2 regions of the Alteribacillus bidgolensis genome follow, and region 2 is predicted to be linked to the other one. Evidence: a T-box and tRNA genes for the amino acid it is inferred to sense, from the RefSeq annotation. Region 2 holds a T-box; the other holds one or more tRNA genes.
The links. A T-box is a leader RNA that pairs with one kind of tRNA and senses whether it is charged. The one in region 2 lies ahead of metG (methionine--tRNA ligase), so its partner is inferred to be a tRNA-Met.
Positions count from the first base shown of each region.

Region 1: it encodes a tRNA-Met, which carries the amino acid that the T-box ahead of metG (methionine--tRNA ligase) is inferred to sense. The anticodon was not compared.

Region 1 is NZ_KZ614149.1:357,025-364,720, forward strand. It holds gene CEF16_RS01915 (hypothetical protein) at 1-231, opposite strand, end outside; gene CEF16_RS01920 (DUF1002 domain-containing protein) at 343-1,236, shown strand; gene CEF16_RS01925 (NfeD family protein) at 1,453-2,094, shown strand; gene CEF16_RS01930 (DUF1189 domain-containing protein) at 2,128-2,910, opposite strand; gene CEF16_RS01935 (Na/Pi cotransporter family protein) at 3,172-4,794, shown strand; gene CEF16_RS01940 (DUF456 domain-containing protein) at 4,881-5,366, shown strand; tRNA gene CEF16_RS01945 (tRNA-Asn) at 5,460-5,534, shown strand; tRNA gene CEF16_RS01950 (tRNA-Met) at 5,539-5,615, shown strand; tRNA gene CEF16_RS01955 (tRNA-His) at 5,682-5,757, shown strand; tRNA gene CEF16_RS01960 (tRNA-Ile) at 5,783-5,859, shown strand; tRNA gene CEF16_RS01965 (tRNA-Ser) at 5,933-6,027, shown strand; gene CEF16_RS01970 (superoxide dismutase) at 6,432-7,043, shown strand; gene CEF16_RS01975 (MFS transporter) at 7,308-7,696, shown strand, end outside.
Region 2 is NZ_KZ614149.1:3,282,905-3,290,600, reverse strand. It holds gene metG (methionine--tRNA ligase) at 1-1,893, opposite strand, end outside; T-box leader at 2,270-2,522, opposite strand; gene CEF16_RS16215 (transition state genes transcriptional regulator AbrB) at 2,958-3,248, shown strand; gene rsmI (16S rRNA (cytidine(1402)-2'-O)-methyltransferase) at 3,421-4,287, opposite strand; gene CEF16_RS16205 (GIY-YIG nuclease family protein) at 4,321-4,578, opposite strand; gene CEF16_RS16200 (tRNA1(Val) (adenine(37)-N6)-methyltransferase) at 4,565-5,302, opposite strand; gene yabA (DNA replication initiation control protein YabA) at 5,521-5,868, opposite strand; gene CEF16_RS16190 (PSP1 domain-containing protein) at 5,899-6,714, opposite strand; gene holB (DNA polymerase III subunit delta') at 6,717-7,696, opposite strand, start outside.

The sequences.
Region 1 (7,696 bases), 2.9 Mb from region 2:
TGAAGCTGGAACGGGGCCGTCATGCAGCTTTTCAACAACAGATAATACGGTTTGGCCAGGTTCAACTGTAACTTCTATTTTATTTTGGTCGTCTAAGGTATCAGAAGAAGGGAGGGACGTCGAACTGCTATCTGATTCCATCGGTGGTGTAAATAATGTACCTTCAGTTATATCATAATATATGGAAGTACAAACTAGTAAAAAAAGAAGAAAAAATAACAGTTTTTTCATTTTCCTTAATCCTCCATTACATTCATAAAAGTTATAATGTATACGTATGAGTAATATAGTGTTTTATGCTTCAAAGTTGGACAAGTTGAAAAAAGGAGAGTTGGATTATAAATGAAAATGTGGAATAGGGTATTGCTCGGATTTATAACTTCAGTGATTATAGCTAGTGTTCCTTCTGCTGCGTTTGCAGATGCTGCAGAAGGAGAAGTTACAGTAACTTTAGGTGAAGACCTAAGTGAAAAGCAAAGAAGCAGTTTGCTTGAAGAAATGGATGTGGCTGAGGACGTCGAAGTGGTAACAGTAACAAATGAAGAAGAACACGACTATTTAGGAGATTACATGGATGCTTCTGATATTGGGAGTAAAGCGTTGTCGTCTTCCAAAATTACAGCAGGCAATGAAGGCAAAGGAATTAATGTGGAAACGAATCATATTACGAAAGTGACGGAAGGTATATATGCCAATACGTTAGTCACAGCGGGGGTTGAGGATGCAGATGTTTATATAACCGCTCCTTTTGATGTATCAGGTACCGCAGCTCTTACAGGTATTATTAAAGCGTATGAAATTCAAAACGACATCGATATTCCTGAAGAGCAGAAAAAAGTGGCTAATGAGGAAATGGTAAAAACCTCGGAACTTGGGGAACGTATAGGTATGGAAGAAGCAACAGAGCTCATCACAAGAATTAAAGAAGAAATCGGTGATCAACCAGTTGAATCAGAAGAAGATTTACGCGATTTAATTGAGAGAATTGCGAATGAAATGGGTATTGAGTTAACAGATGAGGAAATGGAAGGACTTGTTTCCTTGTTTAATCGTATGAAAAATTTAAATATCGATTGGAACCAAGTGCAAGATCAAATCACACATATACGAGATAATTTAGACGAATTCTTAAATCGGGAAGATACGCAATCGTTTATCTCCAGCTTTTTAGATTTTATTAATGAATTAATTGATTCACTCAGAAGCTGGTTTGGCGGAGAAAACGAATCAGCTTAACAAAAAATAATTTAAAAAAAGGTTTGCACAGTTTATCGTGCAAGCCTTGTTTTTTTAGGTTTTTAATGTGATTATTAAGCCGACTTTTTCTTTTGGATTTTATATCGTGAAAATCTATGGAAAAAAGGATAAAATAGAAGTGAAACGGTTTAATGCTGCATACGTATACTCAATTGAACTCTATTGAATTTATGCTCAAAAAGGAGCTGAAAAATAATGGAACTGTTAAATTATGCAAGTATTGGGTTTTTAATTGTGTTTTTTGGGACCGTTTTTTTAACAGGGGAAATGTTAGTAAAAGCAAAAGGGTTATTTGCCGTTTTAGGAATAGCTTTTATGAGTTTGTTCTTTTCTGTTCATATTGACTCAGCATCTAGTATGTGGATTCTTATTTTATATGCTGCTGGTCTTGGCTTAATTATATTAGATGGAAAAGTTATCAGTGACGGAACGATAGCTGTATTAGGTGCGCTGCTTATGGGGCTTGGCATAGCTGTTCCGACACCGAACATTACGTATGGTATATTAGTTGTATTTGGATTTATAATAGGCCTTTTTGCTGCAGGACTTTTCTTAAAAGTATTTCCTCGAAGAAAATTATGGTCAAAGATAACGCTTAGAGATCGGTTGAGCGGGGAACAGGGGTATAATTCAATGAGTGACACATACAAAGCACTCGAAGGAAAAGAAGGAAAAACAATCACACCCTTCCGTCCGATAGGAACGATTACTATTGAAGGAGATCAATATAGTGCGACAAGCGGTGGACAATGGATTGAGTCCGGTGAAGAAATAGTCGTCGTATCTGTAGATGGAACAAGAATACTGGTAAAGAGAAAAGAAAATAATAACGAATAAAGAAAGAAACTGGAACAAAAACCAGTTTCTTTTTTATTCTGATACTGCTGCATTTTTTGGTTTTGGTAATTTTTTGTAAACATTGTATAACATGAAAAATGCAATGGCCCAATAGAGTGTGAAAGCAAACGGCAATTGAAATGGCAACACATCAATAAGTGCAGAAATGACAGTAGGCAGTGTCACTGTATAAGCACAAATAATCCAAATTTGACGATAGGTTAAACGAATCGGAGCGGCTTTTCTTATTAATAACCCAAATAGAGTAAGGGCAAATATTCCTATAAATTTTAAGCCAGTTGAAAATAAATAAAGTAATAGCAAAACAACAGGAATCAATATGGGAAACAATCCACTTAAAGTATCCGCAAATGTTAGGATATCATCTTTTGATAATTGAATATTTCCAGCTTGATCATACCGAAACGTTTGTATTGTGCCATCTTCTGCTATTACTACCTCTTCACGCAGTAACGCAGTAGTGTTTTCTTCTTGTTCTATATCTTCTCTAGTTATTTCTCCGGATGCATCAAAAACAATGGTTTCATTCTCATGTTCATATATTTGAGGTTCCTTTTGCTCCGAGTGAAGTTGGCCGTTTTGCAGTTGGAAGTCTGGGATTTCTTCTGAAAGTGCATTTTCTACTTTATTGGCTGTCGAAAAAATAGTGTTTGTAAATAATACGCTAACAGGAATACTAGTAATTAACATTAAGAAAAACACATAACCAATGGTTTTACCAATTCCTTGAAACCGGAAACGGCCGATATACATTGGTGAGTATAAACTTTTTAAAAACTTTTGGAATATGTTCACAACACAATCTCCTTTCTGCCGTTTTATTTTACCTTAATATTTCTAACGAAAAAAGGACTTGTTCGTTGAAAAGACGAAACAAGGGGCAGTGTTTGTTAAATTCTTCTTAAAGTTATGAGCAACAGCAAATCGATACCTTTATAAATGAAAATCTTAATAAAATCTTTACAAAAATTAAATAATTCCTCAATATTGTATAAGTACGATGTAAGAGGTTTGTCGAAAAAGGGGATATAATTTTAATCGAAGGGATGAATAGATGTGGATCTTCAAACAATCTTATTCACATTTTTAGGTGGTCTCGGTGTATTTTTATTTGGAATTAAATTTATGGGAGACGGTCTTCAAAAAATTGCTGGAGACAGGCTGAGAGAAATTTTGGACAAGTTTACAAGCAATCCTTTTATGGGTGTACTGGCCGGGATTTTTGTAACGGTATTGATTCAATCAAGCAGTGGTTCTACAGTTTTGACCGTTGGACTCGTTAATGCTGGTTTTATGACCCTTCAGCAGGCAATTGGGGTTATAATGGGAGCAAATATCGGAACAACAGTAACAGCTTTCATTATTGGTATTAAGATTGAAGATTATGCTTTACCTATTTTATTTTTAGGAACAGTTCTTATCTTTTTCTTTAAAAATAAGAAGGTTAACAATTACGGACAAGTTATTTTCGGGTTCGGCGCTCTTTTCTTTGGTCTTTCCTTAATGGGAGATGGATTAGAGCCTTTAGAAGGTTTAGAAGGCTTTAAAGAATTAACTCTTAATATGAGTGAAAATCCGCTCTTGGGTGTAGTTATAGGTGCTTTATTTACCGTATCTGTTCAAAGTTCTTCTGCCTCCATTGGTTTGCTGCAAGAACTTTATGACCAGGGCTCCCTTATGTTGGATGCTGCTCTTCCAGTGTTATTCGGTGATAATATTGGTACAACAATAACAGCTGTACTGGCTGCTCTAGGTGCTTCCGTAGCAGCAAAACGTGCAGCCCTTACGCATGTTATTTTTAACCTTATCGGGGCAACAATTATTATTATTTTATTAGTTCCGTACACTGCTTTTATTGAGAATCTGCAAGGCTGGCTGAATTTAAATAAGCCGATGACGATTGCTTTTGCACACGGAATTTTTAATGTATCGAATACAATTCTTCAGATTCCATTTGTTGGCTTGCTTGCTCTACTCGTTACAAAATTAATACCTGGTAATGAAACAGAAATTGAATATAAAGCGAAGCACCTTGATACCAGTTTTATACAGCGTTCACCTTCGATTGCGTTAGGACAGGCAAAGTCGGAGACACTTCGTATGGCAGAGTTTGCTGAAAAAGGACTTATAGAAGCTAGAAATTATTTGAAAACAAATCAAAAACGGCATTCCGAATTAACTGTTCAATTTGAAGAAGCGATCAATAATTTAGATAGAAAAATAACCGATTATCTAGTAATGATCTCTGAGCGATCTTTATCAGATGAAAATTCAAGAATGCATTCTTTGTTAATGGATACCGTCCGTGACTTAGAACGTGTCGGTGATCATATGGAAAATTTAGTCGAGCTCGTTGATTATCAGCTCACAAACAAAGTAACACTTTCAGAGGATGCGTATGCTGATTTGGAAGAAATGTTTGATTTAACAATAAACACTTTAAAAAATGCAATAAGCGCGTTAGAAAATGATGATTTAGAAGAAGCAAAAGAAGTAGTAAAACAAGAAGAAGAAATAGACAAGATGGAACGTAAACTTCGGAAGAAGCATATCTTACGACTGAATGAAGGTAAATGTTCTGGTTCGGCAGGGATCATTTTTGTTGATATTGTCAGCAACCTTGAAAGAGTTGGAGATCATTCCGTTAATATTGCAGAAGTAGTATTAGAGGAAGAATAATGTATAATAAGAAGGTGTCCAATAAAAAGGATGCCTTCTTTTCAATTATCCCGTGTTACTAGTCATAACAGGAAGGAATAAATTTTATGTTTGATACCGTATTGTATATTTTAGCGGCAATATGTTATGTCCTTGCAATAATAGGTGTTGTTTACCCAATTGTCCCTAGCGGTTTATTTTATGGAGCAGCTGTACTTATACTAGGATATATTAAAGGGTTTATGAATTTTGATGTGTCTTTTTGGATTATTCAAGGAATAATAGCCTTTTTCTTATTTTTCGTTGACTATGCTGTTAATTATTTTGGTATACAAAAGAGCGGTGGAACAAAAGCTGCAGTATGGGGCAGTTTAATTGGTATTGTTATCGGTCCCTTTATCATCCCGGTTATTGGTATTCTCATTGGTGCAATCGCCGGAGCCATCATAGGGCAGGTGTTTTCAGGAGAAAAATCGTGGAAAAAAATAGGGAAAGTCGGATTTGGATCTGTCGCTGGTTTTATTGTAAGTGTATTATTAAAAGGAATTGTATTAATTTCAAATATGATTTATCTTCTTATTAAAATTATATAAAAAAATTGGATGAAGTTGTTGACTAGGTGTTGCTACCATGATAATATAATTATTGTCGTTGAAAAACGGATTGCTTATCTTCATAATTAAAATTCCACAGTAGCTCAGTGGTAGAGCTATCGGCTGTTAACCGATCGGTCGCAGGTTCGAATCCTGCCTGTGGAGCCATTTTGGCGGTGTAGCTCAGCTGGCTAGAGCGTACGGTTCATACCCGTGAGGTCGGGGGTTCGATCCCCTCCGCCGCTACCATATTATTAAAAATTAAACTAGTTTTAAAAACACATTGGAAAAAAACGGGAAGTTTATTCCTAAATGGCGGTTGTGGCGAAGTGGTTAACGCACCGGATTGTGGCTCCGGCATTCGTGGGTTCGATTCCCATCAACCGCCCCACTATTTGTTCAAAATTTTATAATATGGACCCTTAGCTCAGTTGGTCAGAGCTGACGGCTCATAACCGTCCGGTCGTAGGTTCGAGTCCTACAGGGTCCACCATTTTATAAAAAGCATGATAATCGTGCTTTTTTTGTTTACTGTTTTTACTGAATGATAGGATAATAAGGCAAACGGAGGAATACCCAAGTCCGGCTGAAGGGAGCGGTCTCGAAAACCGCCAGGAGTCTTTACGGGCTCGCGGGGGTTCGAATCCCTCTTCCTCCGCCATACATACGCCACACATAAATTTTTACCTAAACAAGGATGTATATTAAGTATATTATTACTCTTTTACCTCTCTTTTTTATTCTTTAGGAAAGTAATTAAGGATTCCGGCCAAGTCAAATTGTCGGAATCCTTAGTCTTTTCTTATTTAATTTAGCGTTGTTTTACCATAAAAAATTCACTGATCCTTAGTATTTCAATGTTTAACTCCGTAATAACTGGGGTACTGTATATGTGGTGTTTTTTCGAGAAGTTTCATAATTGTTGAAAAGAATTTAAGATTTTGGTAACGTTAAAAATGGCAGACTTATGAAACTGTTATGTTTTGTAGGTGCATCGCTTCTATTCAAGAGTTCTCAGCAAGAAAAACACCAAAAAACAAACCTTTTTAAGGAGGAGATTGAACAATGGCAAACCATCAACTACCTGAATTACCTTATGCACCAAACGCTCTTGAACCACATATCGATGAAGAAACAATGAAAATTCACCATGGGAAACACCATAACACGTATGTAACAAAACTTAATACTGCCCTTGAAGGTCAAGATGAACTTGCTGCAAAAGATGTGAACGAGCTTATCAGTGATTTAAACTCGCTTCCGGATAGCATTCGTACTGCAGTACGAAATAATGGAGGCGGCCACTCTAACCACACTCTTTTCTGGCAGATTCTAAGCCCAAATGGCGGCGGTGAACCTGGTGGAGAACTTGGAGATGCTATTAACAGTAAATGGGGAAGCTTAGATAAATTCAAAGAAGAATTTAAAAATACTGCACTAGGCCGTTTTGGCTCTGGCTGGGCTTGGCTGGTTGTTAATAATGGCGAACTTGAAATTCAAGATACACTTAATCAAGATTCTCCGATTATGGAAGGAAAAACACCTATTCTTGGCATTGATGTTTGGGAGCATGCTTATTACCTTAAATATCAAAACCGTCGTCCTGACTATGTAGAAGCATTCTGGAATGTAGTAAATTGGGACGAAGTATCTAAGCGTTACAGCGAAGCAAAATAAATCAATCAAACCGCCGCCAAATAGCGGCGGTTTTTTGCTGTCTAGAAAATACATTTTTTATTGAGGATTTCTGACTCCGTTTTATTTGATCTTGCATTTAGCTTGCCAATTCAGCGTTGTCACTGGACGACGTTACGTTCTTAGCAGAACTTTCTTTCGAGAAGCCAGTGCTTTTGTTCTGAAGATCAATTTCAGTAGTTCCAGCTCATAGTGCATAGCCGTCTTGACTTTGCGGCACAATATGGTCAAGGCGGGTGGGGCACGATGGCTAAGTCAATTACAAGAATTTTACTCGGAAATGTACAAGTGACGAAAAATTTATTATTATTATTAGTAATCGGCGGTCTTTATGCTATATCTATATCCTTATCCAATACGTTTGTAAATATATATTTATGGAAGCAATCCGGTGAAGTTTCGGATATCGCGTTATATCAACTGGCATCCGTGACAACTCAACCTGTTGCTTTTTTATTGGCCGGCTATATTTCAAAAAAAGCTGATCGCATTATTTCCTTGCGTTTAGGTGTTTTTATACTAACTGCTTTTTATTTAACTGTTTTATTTGCAGGAGAATCAGCTGAAACGATTCTTCTTTTATTAGGGGCATTACTAGGCATGGGATTTGGTTTTTATTGGCTTGGATATAATGT
Region 2 (7,696 bases):
TAATTTTACTGGTTTTAAGTTTGATACACAGATTACTTTTCTCCCTTTAAGGTCGGCTGGTGTGTAATGTTCTGCGATGCCAGACACAACTTGACGTCTTTCATCTCCTAAATCAAGTTGTATTTTCAACAGTTTGTCTGTCTTCTTTACAGGTTCAGCTTCTAACACTTCCGCTACTTTTAATTCTACTTTTGAAAAATCGTCTATATTGATTTTATGATTTTTTTCTGATTCTTGTTTCTTGTCACTTTCCTGGTCTTCTTCTGTTTTTACTGTTCCACCCATGTCTTTAATAATATTGGCTACTTCCTCTTCTACTTCCAGACGAGGAAATAGCGGTTTCCCTTTTTTAACAACAGTGGTTCCTTCATGCAGCTCACCGAAAGTACGCATCGTTTCCCACTTCGTTAAGGAAGACGGCACCCCTATTTGTTCCCACATCTTTTGAGGAGTGTCTGTCATAAACGGCTGAATCATAATGGAAATATAACGGAGAGATTCCGATAAATGGTACATAACCGCTCCTAATTGTTCCTTTTGCTCTTCATTTTTTGCCAGCATCCATGGCTGTGTTTCGTCGATATATTTATTTGTTCTGCTGACTAACTGCCAAATGGCGGTTAGAGCTACGGAGAACTCCATATCTTCCATCGCATTTTCTACTTTATTTACAGTAGCATACACTAAATCAACGAGAGAGGCATCGTAAGGCGTGCCGTCTTTAAGGTAGGCTGGTAATTCTCCGTCAAAATATTTATTTACCATTGCTACAGTACGGTTTAACAGATTTCCTAAATCATTAGCAAGATCATAATTTAAGCGGTCGACAAAGCCTTCGGGAGTGAAAACCCCATCTGAACCAAAAGGTACTTCGCGTAGTAAATAATAACGGAGTGCATCAAGTCCATATCGGTTAATCAGCGGGATGGGATCTACTACATTACCTTTTGACTTTGACATTTTTCCGTCTTTCATTAAGAGCCACCCGTGACCAAATACTTTTTTAGGTAAAGGCAGATCAAGAGCCATCAGCATGATAGGCCAGTATATCGTATGAAAACGTACAATCTCTTTTCCAACCAAATGTACATCAGCAGGCCAATATTTTAAATAAGCGTCTTCATTTTCACTTCCGTACCCGAGTGCTGTAATATAGTTTGACAACGCATCAATCCAAACATAGACGACATGCTCGGGGTCGCTTTTTACAGAGATCCCCCACTCAAATGCTGTACGTGAGACTGCAAGATCCTCTAGTCCAGGTTTGATAAAATTATTAATCATTTCATTTTTACGGGACTCCGGCTGAATGAATTCAGGGTTTTCTTCATAAAATTTCAACAAACGATCTGCATATTTACTCATACGGAAAAAATATGACTTTTCCCGTACCCATTCAACAGGGTGTCCACTCTCTGGACTTTTTCCACCTACTATTGTTCCATTTTCATCATATTCAGGGTCTTCAAGTTGAAGTTCTGTATAAAAAGTTTCATCTGGTACGGAATACCATCCTTCATACTCATCAAGATAAATGTCGCCATTGTCTTTTAATTTTTCAAAAATTTGCTGGACCATTTTTTTATGGCGTTCCTCTGTCGTTCTAATAAAATCATCATAAGATATATCCAATTTATCCCATAAATTTTTAATGCCTGCTACCACTTCATCAACAAACGTTTGAGGAGATACTCCTTTATCTTTCGCTTTTCGTTCAATTTTCTGTCCGTGTTCGTCGGTACCAGTTAAATATCTTACATCATACCCACGCAGACGTTTGTATCTTGCCATTGCATCCCCTGCTACGGTTGTATATGCATGGCCGATATGGAGCTTATCACTTGGATAATAAATAGGTGTTGTAATATAAAACGTTTTTTGTCCCTCTTCCATTATAAATCCTCCTTTATTTATATTCATTCTTTATTAAATAAAATCCAAGCGTGCTTCCTTTAGTTAAGAACCAAAATAGCAGAACGCTTAAATTCATACATATTAAAAAACTGTTTTTCATAGAGTCAATAAAAAAGATTTTAAAGGTGGATGCTGCAGAAGTAGTTTTGCTTATAATGTTTAGTCATAAAAAAGTATACTTCTTTTAGCAAAGGTAAACTTTTTATTTTCATTCTTTCGGAGATGTATCATAAGATTTATGTTGGCCTTAGCATATTAGAAAAACTTGGCTTACCGCCGAGTAATTATGGCGGAAGTCGTAGTTTTACTTTTAACAATTTAAACTTTCCTAAAGTATAAAAAAACCCTCGTCCTGCAAAGGGACGAGAGCTATACTCACGCGGTACCACCCAAATTTCTCCGCCTTTTTGCAAGTACGAAGCTTTATGCGCCGCCATTATATATATTCAGGCGCTCTCTTTAACGCAGAAGTACGTTCCTTTCTTACACAAAGGCTCGAAAAGAAATTCCTCCGGGACCATCTTCAAAAGTTCATACTGTACCGGTTTCCAGCATACCCGGCTCTCTGTAACAGATTTCCTCTTTACTCATCCCTTCATCGGACCTCATAAGTGTTCACATTTGACTATTTCCCACTAAGACTATAACGAAGCAATTTTATTGTGTCAAGCTGAACAGAAAGGTTATTTGCCGCTTTCATATACTATTATTTCTGTTTATAAGTAAGCTCATACATTCGACAATTTTTTTAGTATATGTCGAATGAACCATAACTCTTGTTCTATTAGCAGTATAACTTTGTTCATTAAATAGAAAATATCTTGTATTTTGGAAAATTTTTAGGTATGTTTAAAGTGACACATTTCTTTTAACCCTTGTTATGTCAGCCATTAAACAAAAATAGTAAAAATTTTCAAAGTTTATTAGTTTTTATAATTGACGTTTTTTGGAAAGATTGGTATTCTAAGTAGACAAAGATAGAGAATATTGTCGATTTTTGTCGACGTTTCCTTTTGTTATTTACATTTTGAGGAGGAGCTTGTATGAAATCTACTGGTATTGTACGGAAAGTGGACGAGTTAGGCAGGGTTGTTATTCCGATTGAACTTAGAAGAACACTTGATATTGCGGAAAAAGACGCTCTTGAAATTTATGTCGATCATGACCGTATTGTTTTAAAAAAGTATAAGCCTAACATGACATGTCAAGTTACAGGTGAAGTGTCCGAGGAAAACATCGCACTAGCAGATGGTAAAATCATTCTTTCTCCTGACGGTGCAAAGGAAATTATGAACGACCTCGAAGGTTTTGTAAATAAAAAGTCAAATGCTTAATCTCCGCGTGCTTATGGGGAAGCTGCAGTTTAAACAAAGTTAACCATTCCCAAAGTGTAAAAAAGACGAATTCCTTTTTTAGGAATTCGTCTTTTTTAGATAAAAGAGTCGGAGCTATGATTGCCGGTAAATCATCATAGTGTTTTAACCGAACTTCGAACTTTCCTTTTTCTTATAAATGATGATAAATAGCATACACTTCTCGTTTTGGCAGGTTCCTTTCCTTTGCTGTTTCCTTTATTGCATCTTTAGACGTCATTCCTTTTACAACATAACTATTAACATGTTCAGAAACAGTTAACGTTTCCCACCAAAGTGCCTGTTCTCTCTCTTTTGCATTTCCTCCTTCCACAATGAGACAGCACTCCCCTTTTACCGACTCTTCTTCTAGATACTCTCTTATTTTTCCTAAAGTCCCTCTCCATAGTTCTTCAAATTTTTTAGTCAATTCCCGTGCCAATACTGCTTTTCGATCTCCCCATTTCCTTTCTAAATGTTCGATGGTTTCTTTTATACGATAAGGAGATTCATAAAAGATGAGAGGAGCTTCAATATATGTGAGCTCTTCAAGTACGTTTTCTCGTTCCTTTTTTTTCCGCGGTAAAAAACCATAAAAGTAAAAGGGACCACCGCCGAGTCCAGACCCGGTTATAGCTGTTGTTGCAGCGTTGGCACCTGGCAGGGTAATAACTTTAAATCCTGCATCAATACACTGATACACCGCTTCTTTGCCTGGATCTGAAACAAGAGGCATACCTGCGTCGCTGACTAATGCTATTATTTTTCCTTCTTGCAGTAACGTTAGTATTTTTTGTCCTTTGTTTTCTTTATTGTGTTCATGATAGCTATCAAGGGGGGAAGAAATATCAAAATGAGAAAGAAGTTTACGAGTCTGCCTCGTATCTTCCGCAAAAATGATATCAGCTTCTTTTAGTGTTCTTACAGCCCGAAATGTCATATCTTCTAAATTACCGATAGGAGTTGGAACTAAATACAACACTCCTGTATCAGTTGATTGAAAACTCTTTTGCAGTCTCATTTTCTCACCCTTTCTGCAGCACGGACCAGTCAGCTAAATATTACCATCTACCAATGCTTTTTTTTCTTTGCGCCCCATTTTTTTCATCATGTATTCTGCTTGCATTGCTTCTTTTTTTGTCGAAAAAGCTTTTTTGTATACTAACCGAAATGGTCCGCGGCCTCTTGTGTATTTTGCTCCTTTTCCTTTCTCATGCATTGTCAGTCTCCGCTCTATATCTGGGGTATACCCAATGTAAAAAGTACCGTCTCCACATTGAAGCATATATACATAATGTTTAGCGTCCTTCATAATATTTCCTAAACTCCTCTGTATATTTACCATCGTCTGTATAAACAGTTAACGGCGGTAAACATGTCAATCCTGGTTTGCCATCCTTTATCCCTTCTAATAAAACAATATTTGAATCTTTTCCTTTTTTTGGATAAATACATTTCAAACGTTTCGGTTCCAGCCGATATTTACGATATACTTCCATTAATTCAGAAAGCCTCTCCGGTCTTAGTACCATAGACACTTTCCCTTTTTGCTTCACTAACCGTGAAGCTGCTTCCACCATATCGGTTAGCGTTCCATTTCGTTCATGACGAGCATTGGTGAAATAAGGGTTATCGTTCCATTCATTTTCTCCGGAAGTGGCAAAATACGGTGGATTACAAGTCACTAAGTCGGCCTGCCCGATGTTCTCTATTATGTTTTTTCTCCTGACATCTCCTTCTATAAATCTAAGTTTATGATCCAGGTTATTATATTGCGCGCTCCTCCTCGCCATATCAGCCAGTCTTGGCTGTAACTCTATTCCTGTTATAGGGACACAACTGCGAGTTGAAAGAACTAATGGAATAATACCATTTCCGCTGCATAAATCGATTATGTTTCCTTTGGTAATAGGTATATATGTAAACCTGGCTAATAGGACAGCATCAATAGAAAAGGCAAACACATCTTTACTCTGAATAATATGTAGCCCTTCCATTATATAATCAAGCCTTTCCCCTTCAGATAAGTAAGGCACCCTTATCACCATCCATCACATATTTTCTTCGACACACATTGCCTATTCGTGTTTATGTATTTTTTCTCATAATAGAAAATTGCCGCCCTATAAAGGGGAAATCGACTACAAACGCCACGTCCTTTACGTTGAATTTTACAGTTCACTTCTAACAGTATAAAAAGGGCTGTCCCTATAAAAAGGGCTGTCCCTATAAAAAGGGACAGCTTCTAGGAATTTTATTTCTGATGGAGAAAAGATAGACAAAATAAACAATCTCCATCTACTCTTAGACTTCCGTAATGCAAATTGCATATATGAAACCCTTCGTGATATAAGCGGGCAAGATTATCATACCCTTCCCCTACACTGGGGCGGTCTTTCATCGCTTTTTTGGGTTTTGTCGATTTGTTCGGCTGGTTTTTCTCTTCCATTCGTTCACGTAAGTGCTGATTTTCTAAGGCTAAAGCTTGATTTTCTTCAATCAGCATTGCAAGTTGTTCCTTTAATTCTCCCAACTCATCATGAAGAGCACCAATCCGCTCTTCCATATGAATAACTTGAGAAAATATTTCTTTCTTCTCCACGTTCCTTCCACCTCAATCACCCGTGTGACTTCAGCTCACAATATATCCTGCTTCCATTAGTTCATCAAGACTATATTCTAATACATTTTCAGGTTCTGAAAGATCTACCTCAACGAGACGTTCAAGAATATTAATTCCTACCACTTTTCCTTCTCCTTGAGGAGTAGTGATCTTCTCCCCAATATCAGGCAGCTCTTTTTTGGCTGTTTCGTAATGATCATTTTCATACTTTAGACAGCACATAAGCCGACCGCATAATCCGGAAATTTTTGCGGGGTTGAGTGAAAGATTTTGATCTTTGGCCATTTTGATGGAAACCGGTTCAAAATCTCCCAAGAAAGAAGAACAACAAAGTACCCGTCCGCACGGTCCAATACCACCGAGCATTTTAGCTTCATCTCGAACGCCTATCTGGCGTAATTCAATTCGTGTCCGAAAAACGGAAGCAAGATCTTTTACCAGCTCGCGAAAATCAATTCTTCCGTCTGCTGTAAAATAAAAAAGCACCTTGTTCCGATCAAACGTATAGTCGACATCAACTAACTTCATATCTAAACTATGTTCCTCAATTTTAGCTGCACATACTTCATATGCTTTATCTGCTAATTCTTTATTCTCTTCTATAGTTAACTTATCTTGCGTATTAGCAATTCGAAGAACTTGTTTTAATGGAAGAACAACGTCGTCATCGTCTACTTGTTTTTTTCCGATCACCACTTTGCCGAATTCAAGACCGCGGGATGTTTCAACTACTACCCACTCATCTTTTTCTATATCAAGATCGCCTGGGGAGAAATAATAAATTTTCCCTGCTTTCTTAAATCTAACTCCAACAACATCATGCAAAGCTACGATCCCTCCTGTAAGCGGAGCAGTAATTGCTCCATAAGAAGCTGCGCATTAACATTGGCGCGAAGACGGCGTTTCGCTTCAAGGATCCGCTGCAGCTGCTTTGCAACCTCTCTTTCTGACATTCGAAGGGCATCCTGCTTTAATTTATCCGCTTTATCAGGATAAGCAAGATTATCTTTTTCATGTTTGACCGCCAAAAGGTCGCGATACCAGAAAAGCAGCAAATCCAAGCCGATGTCCTGCTCTTTTCTATCCGTAAAATGGGCTAGCCACTTTTCTTGTAATGTTAACAGCATCTGCTGAGGCCGATGTTGTACCTCATCTATTAATTGTATCACTAGATTTCTTCCATGTACAATCCAGTCTTTTTTCTCTTCAGCGTATTCTTCTGCTATGTTATCAGGGAATCTTGCTAATAGAGAAGCAGCAGCTTCACTAAACCCTGTTTCTTTAAAGATAGTCTCCCGTTTCTTTAATGGCGGCGGAGCAAACGTAATTTTTTGGGCTCTGGATATAATGGTATCAAGCATAAAATGTGTGTTTTCTGTCAACAAAAGAGCCAGCGTAGGGCTCTCTGGCTCTTCTAAAAACTTTAACAGACTATTTGCAGCACTAGCTGTCATTTTGTCCGCTTCATTTACAATATATACTTTCAGCCCCGCTTCCATTCCTTTGTACGTGAATTCTTTTTGCAGACTCTCCACCTGCGCCTTTTTAATGGAAGCTCCTTCAGGCTCTACGACCATAACATCTGGATGATTACTATGCTCAATACGGCGGCACTGCGTACAATTTCCGCACGGGGCAACATTTGTTTTCTGCTGGCAAAAAAGGCTTTTAGCGAGAAGTACAGCTGCTGCTTTCTTGCCTGCCCCTCTCATGCCTTCAAATATATAAGCATGAGCCAGCCTTTCTTTTTCCATACTTCTTTCAAGCATTGTCATTACAGTAGGCTGATCATTTTTTAATTCTTCCC